Regions from separate parts of the Cupriavidus sp. USMAA2-4 genome, predicted to be linked through region 1. Evidence: riboswitches for the same ligand, from Rfam matches in the RefSeq annotation. Region 1 holds a riboswitch; the other holds the start of a gene.

The links. Region 1 has a riboswitch for glycine ahead of gcvT (glycine cleavage system aminomethyltransferase GcvT). Riboswitches for the same ligand answer to the same signal wherever they lie in the genome.
Region 2: linked by a shared signal. The riboswitch ahead of BKK79_RS34640 (D-amino acid dehydrogenase) and the one ahead of gcvT (glycine cleavage system aminomethyltransferase GcvT) in region 1 are both predicted to bind glycine.

The regions. Positions count from the first base shown of each region.
Region 1 covers NZ_CP017748.1:2,661,379-2,666,924, forward strand. Annotated here, with positions in the region: gene gcvP (aminomethyl-transferring glycine dehydrogenase) at 1-605, opposite strand, end outside; gene gcvH (glycine cleavage system protein GcvH) at 698-1,078, opposite strand; gene gcvT (glycine cleavage system aminomethyltransferase GcvT) at 1,179-2,306, opposite strand; glycine riboswitch at 2,403-2,540, opposite strand; glycine riboswitch at 2,562-2,650, opposite strand; gene BKK79_RS11620 (glycine zipper 2TM domain-containing protein) at 2,709-2,951, opposite strand; gene BKK79_RS11625 (UvrD-helicase domain-containing protein) at 3,264-5,357, shown strand.
Region 2 covers NZ_CP017749.1:3,356,038-3,361,583, reverse strand. Annotated here, with positions in the region: gene BKK79_RS34645 (M20/M25/M40 family metallo-hydrolase) at 69-1,529, shown strand; gene BKK79_RS34640 (D-amino acid dehydrogenase) at 1,600-2,907, opposite strand; glycine riboswitch at 2,957-3,080, opposite strand; gene BKK79_RS34635 (sigma-54-dependent Fis family transcriptional regulator) at 3,501-5,480, shown strand.

The sequences.
Region 1 (5,546 bases):
GTGCGTACCACTTCCAGCGTCTGCGGCAGCACGTCGTCGGCGACGTAGAAGGTCTGCGAGGCATGCTTGTTGACGCGCTGCAGCAGCGTCATCGCCTCGGCGGCGGCGGTGCCCTCGTCCAGCATCGAGGCATTGGCGATGTCGAGGCCGGTCAGGTCGGTGACCATCTGCTGGAAGTTCAGCATCGCTTCCAGGCGGCCCTGCGAGATCTCGGGCTGGTAGGGCGTGTAAGCGGTGTACCAGGCCGGGTTCTCGAAGATATTGCGCAACACCACGGCGGGTGTATGCGTGTCGTAGTAGCCCTGGCCGATGAAGCTCTTGAACACCTTGTTCTTGCCGGCGAGGGCGCGCAGCCTGGCCAGCGCGGCTTCCTCGCTGAGCGGCTCGGCGAACTCGCCCAGCGGCAGCGGGTCGCGGCGGCGGATGGCGGCGGGGATCACGGCGTCGATCAGCGCGGCGCGGCTGTCGTAGCCGAGCATCTTCAGCATGTGCTGTTGTTCGGCGGCGTCGGGGCCGATGTGGCGTCCGGCGAAGGCGTCGCGCGCCTCCAGTTCGGCCAGCGTGGGACGGGCGTGGGCGGCGTTCATGGGCAGCGGGGCATTCATGGCAGGGGTCTCGTCAGGCGCGGCGCCGGTGGTCGGCCGGCCGCCGCGCGGTCGTTCGGTCTCGGCGGCCCCGTCGCCGGGGCCGCGCGGCGTCAGGCGCCGACGCTGGCCTTGTAGGCGTCGGCCGACATCAGGCCGTTGACGTCGTCGGCGTTGGCCGGCTTCAGCTTGAACAGCCAGGCCTCGAAGGCGTTGGCGTTGACGCTCTCCGGCTCGGCGCTGGCGGCGTCGTTGATGGCGATGACCTCGCCGGCCACCGGCGCGTAGATGTCGGAGGCGGCCTTGACCGACTCGACCACGGCCAGCGCGTCGCCGGCGCCGACGCTGCGGCCCACTTCGGGCAGCTCGAGGAAGACGATGTCGCCCAGCGCGTCCTGCGCATGGTCCGTGATGCCGATGGTCAGCGTGCCGTCGGCTTCGACGCGCACCCACTCATGCGACTCGGTGTACTTGAGTTCGGGGGGGAAGTTCATGTGGATTCTCCGGATTCGGTTGGTTCGTCTGTTCTGGGCGCGCCCGCGCGCGGGCGCGCCATGACCGTTGGCTCTTGACCTTGTTTGACCGTTGCGAGCGTCAGCTCACGAGTGCCTTGCCATTGCGCACAAACGGCAGTTTAACCACAGTCGCCGCCAGCTTGCGGCCGCGGATCTCCACTTCGACGCTGTCGCCGGGTTGCGCGCCCAGCGGCAGGCGGGCGAAGGCGATCGAAAGGGACAGGGTCGGGCTGAAGGTGCCGCTGGTGGTCTCGCCGTTGCCAGCGGGCGTGACGACGGTCTGGTGGGCGCGCAGCACGCCGCCCTTGTCGCGCAGGACCAGGCCGGCGAAGGCGGCCTTCTGGCCGTCGGCCAGCAGGGCGGCCTTGCCGGTGAAGTCGCGTTCGCTCTGCAGGTCGACGGTCCAGGCCAGGCCCGCATCCAGCGGCGAAGTGTGGATATCCATGTCCTGTCCATACAGGTTCATGCCCGCTTCCAGGCGCAGCGTGTCGCGCGCGCCCAGGCCGGCCGGGCGCACGCCGGCGGCATCCAGCTTTTCCCACACCGCGGCGACGTTGTCGGCCGGCACCACCAGCTCGAAGCCGTCCTCGCCGGTGTAGCCGGTGCGTGCGACCATGATTTCGCCGATGGCCGGGTCCTGCACCACGAGGGCGTTGAAGGGCTTGAGCGCTTCGCTCGGCTGGGTGCTGGGGAAGGCGCCCCATACCTTGGCGCGCGCGTTCGGGCCCTGCACCGCGACGATGGCCAGCGGCGCCACGCCCGCGGGGGCGTTGTCGGCGCGCCGCGGCGTGATCGCGACTCCGCTGCCGGTGGCGGCATTACGGGCGCGGATCCATTCGATATCGGTGGGTGCGGTGCTGGCGTTGACCACCAGGCGGAAGCGGTCTTCGGCGAAGAAGTAGACGATCAGGTCGTCGATGACGTGGCCCTTGTCGTCGAGCATGCAGGAGTAGAGCGCCTTGCCCGGCGTCTGCAGCTTGTCCACGTTGTTGGCCAGCAGGCCGCGCAGGAAGGCGCGCACGTGGGGACCGGCGAGGTCGACCACGCACATGTGGGAGACGTCGAACATGCCGGCGTCGCTGCGCACGGCGTGGTGTTCCTCGATCTGGGAGCCGTAGTTGACCGGCATGTCCCAGCCGCCGAAGTCGACCATGCGGGCGCCGAGGGCGCGGTGGATGGCATTGAGGGGCGTGGCCTGGAGCGTCATGGGTTCCTCGGGGACGGATCTCTGCGGTTGCGAAAACGAAAAAAGGGCCATCCGCCGCATGGCTCGCGCGCGTCGCGCTGCGAATCCGCTGCGGCGGATGACCCCTCTGTCCTCGATACCTGAGAGATTACAGGGTGGCTCCTGGCGGAACCGGGCCCTGCGCGCCCCTTCGGTGGACACGCTCACCGTCATTCATGCGAACGATGGCGGGTGTCGCTCTCCAGAGTACGGCGTGCATCGTGTGCATATTGCCCGCCGATCCGACCAGTCCATGGTGCCTGAGAGTTTTCGGGTGATACCCCTTCGGCGGCGCGATGCCTCGCGCGCTCTCCCGGCCGGATGCGCGCAATGTACGGGACGCCCCCCGCTTTGTCAACGCGCCCCGGGCCGGCGGGGCAGGGCTCACCGGCCCCTGCGGTTCGGGGTGGTGACGTTGCCGATGACACCGCCCACGGCCGCGCCGCCGACGGTGCCCAGCGCATCGCCGCCAGTCAGCACTGCACCCCCGACCGCGCCGATACCGGCGCCGATGGCGGTGTTGCGCTGCTTGGGCGACATGTCCGCGCAGCCGGCGAACGCCACCAGCGTGGCGCTGATCAGGATGGCCTTGGCCAGAGCCGGACGTGCTCGCTTCTGTGTTCGCATAGGACAGCTCCCTTGTGATGATGAGGCCACACCTGGTTGAAGCAGTGTTGGAGCAGCCGTCATACAAGCTCTCTATCCTTCTTAGAGACCGCCATCCGGGACGCGATCCCGGCCATTACTTTTCATTACAGAGCATTACGGCGCGTTACATGACGGCCGGGGACAAAGGCCTCGTCGAGCAGCCTGGCCCGGCGGCGGCGCGTGTTAACATCCTCCGCTTGCACGGTGCCGAGGCGCGCCGGATCCTGCACACGCCGCACCGCATCCGCGGCCCGGCCGTTCCCGTCACACTTCCACGCTGTCTTCCCGCGCATGACCCACGGACTCAATCCCGCCCAATCCGAAGCTGTCCGCTATCTCGATGGTCCCTGCCTGGTACTGGCCGGCGCCGGCTCGGGCAAGACCAGGGTGATCACGCAGAAGATCGCCCACCTGATCGAGGACAAGGGCTTCGAGCCCCGCCACATCGCCGCCGTCACCTTCACCAACAAGGCGGCGAAGGAGATGCAGGAGCGCATCGGCAAGCTGATGGAAGGCAAGACCACGCGCGAAGGCAAGCGTCTGCCGCTCAAGCAGCTGACGGTCTGTACCTTCCACTCCCTCGGCGTGCAGATCCTGCGCGCCGAGGCCGAGCACGTGGGCCTGAAGCCGCAGTTCTCGATCATGGACTCGGACGATTGCTTCGGGCTGGTGCAGGAACAGCTCGGCACCACCGACAAGAAGCTGATCCGCAGCGTGCAGGGCACGATCTCGCTGTGGAAGAACGGCATGGTCGATCCCGAAGCGGCCATCGCGCAGGCCGCCGATGCCGACCAGCACCAGGCCGCGCTGGTCTACCGCAACTACGTGGCCACGCTGCATGCCTACCAGGCGGTGGATTTCGACGACCTGATCCGCCTGCCGGCCGAACTGTTCGCGCGCGACGAGACGGTGCGCCTGAAGTGGCAGAACCGCCTGCGCTACTTCCTGGTCGACGAGTACCAGGACACCAATGCCTGCCAGTACCAGCTGCTCAAGCTGCTGGCGGGTGGCTCGCACCTGCGCGCGCCGGCCTTCACCGCGGTCGGCGACGATGACCAGGCCATCTACGGCTGGCGCGGCGCCACGCTCGACAACCTGCGCCTGCTGCAGACCGATTTCCCCGACCTGAAAGTGATCAAGCTGGAGCAGAACTACCGCTCCACGGTGCGCATCCTCGAAGCGGCCAACGCCGTCATCGCCAACAATCCGAAGCTGTTCGACAAGAAGTTGTGGAGCGAGCACGGCATGGGCGACCCGGTCGCCATCAACCCGATGAACGACGAGGAGCATGAGGCGGAGTCCGTGGTGTTCCGCCTGTCGGCCCACAAGTTCGAGCGCCGCGCGCAGTTCCGCGACTATGCCATCCTGTACCGCGGCAATCACCAGGCACGCCTGTTCGAGCAGATCCTGCGCCGCGAACGCATTCCCTATGTGCTGTCGGGCGGGCAGAGCTTCTTCGACAAGGCGGAAATCAAGGACATCTGCGCCTACCTGCGCCTGATCGCCAATCCGGACGACGACCCTGCTTTCATCCGCGCCATCACCACGCCGCGGCGCGGCGTCGGCAATACCACATTGGAGGTGCTGGGCACCTTCGCCGGCCAGGCCAAGGTCTCGCTGTTCGAGGCGGCCATGATGGGCGGCATCGAAGGCAAGCTGCAGCCGCGCCAGCTGGAGCCGCTGCGCGTGTTCTGCGAGTCGATGGTGCGGCTGGCCGCGCGCGCCGCCAAAGACCCGGCCACGCAGGTGCTCGACGACCTGATGGAAGGCATCCACTACGAGGCCTACCTCTACGACACCTTCGACGAGCGCCAGGCACAGTCCAGGTGGACCACCACGCTGGAATTCCTCGATTGGCTCAAGCGCAAGGGCACCAAGCCCGAGGGTGGCGACGGCACGGGCGAGGCCACTGGCTACGACACCGCCGACGGCTTCGGCGACGAGGGCAAGAACCTGCTCGAGCTGACACAGACGGTGGCACTGATGAGCATGCTCGAGGGCCGCGAAGAAGATCCCGACGCGGTGCGGCTGTCGACGTTGCATGCCTCCAAGGGCCTGGAGTACCCGCATGTGTTCCTGGTCGGCGTGGAGGAGGGCATCCTGCCCCATTGCCGCGAGGACGAGGACATGAGCGACGAGAAGGTCGAGGAAGAGCGCCGCCTGATGTACGTCGGCATCACGCGTGCCCAGCGCAGCCTGCACATCAGCTGGTGCAAGAAGCGCAAGCGCGCGCGCGACACCTATTCCTGCCAGCCGTCGCGCTTCATCGGTGAAATGAAGCTGGAAGAGGCGCCGGCGCCCAAGGACACGGCCCCGGCCATGAGCCCCAAGGACCGCCTGGCCGGACTCAAGGCGCTGCTCGGTAACGGAAAGGCCGGGGTCTGATACAAAGTCGATACATAGGGATACGAGATAGACAAGACCGGCCCCGGCGCGCCGACTAGGATCACCCCCGTCCGCGGCCTTGTGCTGCGGGTACCGTGCGGGGCTTAACCCTTCTGTCCTGCGCGGTCGGGCATGCGTGCCCGGTTCTTCCCTGTTTGACGCCCCCGGCCCAAAGCGCGGGGGCGTTCT
Region 2 (5,546 bases), on a different replicon from region 1:
CGGGCGGCGCTGTGCGACAATGCCTCGCACCGGCCGCCCGCGCCGCTTCCCACCTGCCAGGACGCACCATGACCACCGACACGGCTGCACCGACCCGCGCGCCCGACAGCGCCGCGCTGCGCGACTTCGTCGAGCGCAAGTGGAACGACGAGATCGTCCCCGCGCTGACCGACTACATCGGCATTCCCGCCAAGAGTCCTGCCTTCGACGCCGACTGGGCACGCCACGGCCACCTGGAGCGCGTCGTCGCCGATGCCGCCGCCTGGGTCGAGCGCCAGCCGGTGCGCGGCCTCAAGCTGGAAGTGATCCGCCTGCCCGGGCGCACGCCGCTGCTCTATTTCGAGACGCCCGCCACGCGTTCGGGCAGCAGCGAGACCATCGTGCTGTACGGCCACCTCGACAAGCAGCCCGAGTTCGACGGCTGGCGCCGCGACCTCGGCCCCTGGACGCCCAAGATGGAGGACGGGCGCCTCTACGGCCGCGGCGGCGCCGACGACGGTTATGCCGTCTACGCCAGCATCGCGGCGCTGGCCGCGCTCGATGCGCAGGGCGTGGAGCGCCCGCGCTGCGTGGGCCTGATCGAGACCTGCGAGGAATCCGGCAGCTATGACCTGCTGCCGTATGTGGACGCGCTGCGCCAGCGCCTGGGGCGGGTCGGCCTGGTGGTCTGCCTGGATTCCGGCGCCGGCAACTACGACCAGTTGTGGCTGACCACCTCGCTGCGCGGCCTGGTGGTGGGCGACCTCGAAGTGGAGGTGCTGGAGGAGGGCATCCACTCGGGCTCCTATGGCGGCATCGCGCCGTCCAGCTTCCGCGTGATGCGCCAGTTGTTCGAGCGCCTGGAGGATGCCGCCACCGGCAATATCCTGCCCGACGCCTTCCATTGCCCGGTTCCGGCCGACCGCCTGCGCGAGACCGAGGCGGCCGCGCGCATCCTCGGCGAGGCGGTGTGGAAGGGCATGCCCTGGTCGTGCGGCCAGGACGGCCGGCCGGTGCTGCCGGTGGTGGCCGATCCGCAGGAAGTGCTGCTCAACGCCAACTGGCGGCCCTCGCTGTCGGTCACCGGCGCCGCCGGCCTGCCGTCGCTGGCGGATGCCGGCAATGTGCTGCGCCCGCGCACGGCCTTCAAGCTGTCGCTGCGCCTGCCGCCGCTGGTCGACGCCGCGCGGGCGGCGGCCGATCTCAAGGCCCTGCTCGAACTGGACCCGCCCTACAACGCCAAGGTCACCTTCAAGCCCGCCGCCGGCGCGGCCAACGGCTGGAACGCGCCCGGCCTGGCGCCCTGGCTGGAACAGGCCATGAACACAGCCTCGCGCACCCACTTCGGCCATGACCTGGCCTATATCGGCCAGGGCGGCACCATCCCCTTGATGAACACATTGCAGGCCGGCTTCCCGTCGGCGCAGTTCATGGTGTGCGGCGTGCTGGGGCCGAAGTCCAATGCCCACGGTCCCAACGAGTTCTTGCACGTGCCCTACGCGCGCAAGCTGACGGCGGCCGTCGCCGAGGTGATCGCGGCGGCGCCCTGAGACACCCTCCCGTCGCCCGCTTCCTGCCACAAGCCTTCGGGCGACGGATAGACAGCGTTTGCGCGGGCGCTCAGCGCGCGCTGGCGCCGGTGGCCGCCACCGCCGCCACGCGCCGCTGGGGCAGGGCGCCGCTGAAGGCGAAGTCCACCTCCGGGGCGCGGCCGCTGATGATGTCGGCGATGGCGCGCCCGGAGCCGCAGCCATGCGTCCAGCCCAGCGTGCCGTGGCCGGTGTTCAGGTAGAGCCCCGCCACGCTGCTGGCGCCGATGTACGGCACGTTGCCCGGCGTGGCCGGGCGCAGTCCGGTCCAGTAGCGCGCCAGTTCCGGGCGGCTCATGCCCGGGAAGATCTCCAGCGTGCGGCGCACGATGGCTTCGCAGCGCAGCGGATTGAGTTCCATCGCATAGCCGTTAAGCTCCGCCGTGCCGGCGATGCGCAGGCGGTCGCCGAAGCGGGAGAAGACCAGCTTGTACTCGTCGTCGGTCAGGCTGACGCTGGGCGCCCGTTCCGCATCGAGCACCGGCAGCGTCGCCGAGTAGCCCTTGGCGGGATAGATATCGAGCTTGATCCCCAGCGGCCGCGCCAGCAGCGGGCTGAAGCTGCCCAGCGCCAGCACGTAGGCATCGGCGCTTTCGAGCTGGTAGGCGCCGCTGTCGTCGGCATATTCCACCGCCCGCATGCCGCCGCCGTCGGCATGCAGCCGCTGCACGCGCACGCCGTAGCGGAAGCGCACGCCGGCCGCCTCGCAACGCGCCGCCAGCGCGGTGGTGAAGCGGTGCACGTCGCCCGACTCGTCCGCGCTGGTGTAGGTGGCGCCGGCCAGGCGCGGCGCGATGGCGGCCAGCGCCGGTTCGATGCGCACCACTTCGTCGGCACCGATGACCTGGCGTTCGCAGCCGAGCTCGCGCATGATGCGGGCCGGCTCGATGGCGGCATCGAACTCCTTGGCGCTGGTGTAGAAGTGGAGGATGCCGCGGCTGAGGTGGTCGTACTCGATGCCTGTTTCGGCGCGCAGCGCCTGCAGGCTGGCGCGGCTGTAGGTGCCCAGGTTGAGCAACTGGATCATGTTGTGGGTGGAGCGGCGCGCCGAGCATTCGCGCAGGAACTTCAGGCCCCAGGACCACTGTGCGGGATCGGCGCGCAGGCGGAACAGCAGCGGCGCATCCTCCTTGCCCAGCCAGCGCAGCAGTTTCCACGGCGCGGCGGGATTGGCCCAGGGTTCGGCATGGCTGACGGAGATCTGGCCGCCGTTGCCGAAGCTGGTTTCGCGCGCCGCGCCGGCATTGCGTTCGAGCACCACCACTTCGTGGCCAGCCTTGGCGAGATACCAGGCCGAGGCCACGCCGATCACGCCCGCGCCCATCACGATGACTTTCATTTCTCTGGCTCCAGGAAAGCAAAAAGGGGCAGGCGTGCGGTGTCGCACGCCTGCCCCCACTGTCCTTTTGCCTGAGAGATTCGCCTGGTCCACCCGGACTTCGGCTTGCCCCTTCGGCGGCCGCCGGCGCTGGTGTCTGCCAGCCTGCCGCGACGCTCTCCAGTTGGTTCGGTATCCAGTCTGTTGCACCTGAGCGTTTCGGGGGTACGCCTTCGGTAGGAGCGGCACCGGCAGCCTGCCGGGATGCTCCGTTCTCCTGGAACGCGCACCATAGCATGGGCCTGAGCCGGGCGGCAAGCCCCCGCGCCGGGTGGCGCGGGCAGCACGCCGGGCGAGGCGGGGCGGGCGCGGCGGCGGCCGGTGTGCGGACGCTGTGCCGACCCGCTTGTCTCATCCTGAGACACCGCGTGGATCGAAGCGAGACGGTGGCCGCACGCGCCGCGCCGGCGGCCTCGGGGAAAACGAGCAGGCGCGCGCCGGCGCGCTTGAAATCGCCCGGGGCCTCACCTAAAGTCATCCACCACCCGGGCGCCGCCCCGCGCGATGCGCGCCGCCGGGCACAACATAACAAGCCGCACGGAGACAGCCCCCCAATGAGGCAAGCCGCAGACAGCCTTCCCCTCGACGTGCGCACCGCGCGGCGCCAGTTCTTCGACGGCCGGCTGGTGCCGCCCGGCACCATCCCCGAGCGCATCGCCAGTTCCTGGCAGCGTGCCGCCACCTACGGGCTGCGCCCGGGCGACCGCGCGCTCGGCACCAACTTCGTCACGCACAGCCAGTTGCGCCGGCTCGAAGCGGAGCACCAGGCCCTGATCGCCTGCGCCGAAGAGGATATGGCGATCCTGGCGGGCGCGTTTCCGTCGCGCCACTGGCTGGTGTTCTGCACCAACGCCGAAGGCGTGATCGTCAGTTCCACCGTACAGGGGGGCGCCGGGCCGTCGCAGGCGCGCGCGCTGGTGGGTGGCAAGCGCGTCAGCGAGGCGGCGCTGGGCACCAATGCGCCGGCCTGCGTGCTGAGCGAAGGCGGCCTGCCGATCGAGATCCGCCGCGGCGAGCACTATCTCGAAGAACTGATCGACGTGGTCTGCGCGGCGGCGCCCATCCATGATCCGCACGACAGGCTGGTCGGCGTGCTGGATATCACGGGCTTCGGCATCGACCTGCCGGCCTACGCGCTCAGCCGCGTGCAGGCCGCCGCCATGTCGATCGAGAACCGCATGTACGCCGGCATGGCCGGCTGCCGCATCCTGCGCCTGCACCACGATCCGCGCATGCTGGGCACGCCCGCCGAAGGCATCGTCGCCATTTCGCGCGACGACGTGATCGTCGCGGCCAACCGCGCGGCGCGCCAGATGCTGGGGCGGCCGGGCGGGACCTGGGCGCCGCGCGCGCTCGACGAGGTCTTTGCCGGCGGGCTGCGCGCTGCGGCCGCCGGCGCGACGGGCGCGGCGACGCTGAACGGACGTGGGGGCGAGCGCTATTTCGTCGCGCTGGAGCCTGCGCCGGCTCCAACACGGGCGCAGGCCGCGACGCCGGGCGCGGGCGCGCCACGGCCATCCATGCCGGCGGCCGCCGGCGCGGCGCAGGGTTGCGTGCTGGCCGACGCCAGGCTGGCGCGGCTGTTCGGCAAGGCGGCCACGGTCCTGCGCGAGCAGGTGCCGGTGATCCTGCTGGGCGAAACCGGCACCGGCAAGAGCATGCTGGCACGCGCGCTGCACGAGGCCAGCCGGCCGGGCCGCGCCTTCGTCTCGCTCAATTGCTCGGCGATCCCGGAAGGGCTGGCCGAAGCCGAGCTGTTCGGCTATGAGGAGGGCGCCTTCACCGGCGGCCGCAAGGGCGGCAGCATCGGCAAGATCGAGCAGGCCAGCCACGGCACCCTGTTCCTGGACGAGATCGGCGACATGCCGCTGGCGCTGCAGGCGCGCCTGCTGAGCGTGCTGCAGGATCGCAGCGTGACGCGCGTGGGCGGCCATCGCGCGATCCCGGTGGACATCTCGGTGATCTGTGCCACCCATCGCGACCTGCCGGCGCTGGTGCGCGCCGGCGCCTTCCGCGAGGACCTGCTGTACCGCCTCAACGGCCTCTCGGTGCAGGTGCCGGCCTTGCGCGAGCGCACCGACCTGGCCGAACTGATCCAGGCGCAGGTCGACGCGCTCGCCGGCGGGCGGCGCAAGCGTCTCGATGCGGACGCGATGGCATTGCTGATGGCGCATGCCTGGCCGGGCAACGTGCGCGAACTGCACCAGGCCCTGCGCGCGGCGCTGGCGCTGTCCGGCGGCGGCGAGACGGTGGGGCGCGAGCACTTCGACGAGACCTGGCTGGCGCAGGCGGCCGCGCTGGCCGCGGCGCCGCCCGTCGCACACCTGCAGGCCGGCATGCCCGCCGCGCCAGGCGCTGCCACCGCTGCTGCCGCTGCGGTCCCGACGCGCTCCACCATGCTGGCCGACCTGGAAAGCGAGACGATCGAGCGCACCCTGTCGGAGCTGGGCGGCAACCGCGCGCAGGCGGCGCGCGTGCTCGGCATCTCGCGCGCCACGCTGTACCGCAAGCTGGCGCGGCTGCAGCGCGGCTGAGCGAACGCGCCAGGTGAGCGCGCGCCGGCGTGCCCCGGCGTGCCTTGCGCCGGCCGCGCACGCAGC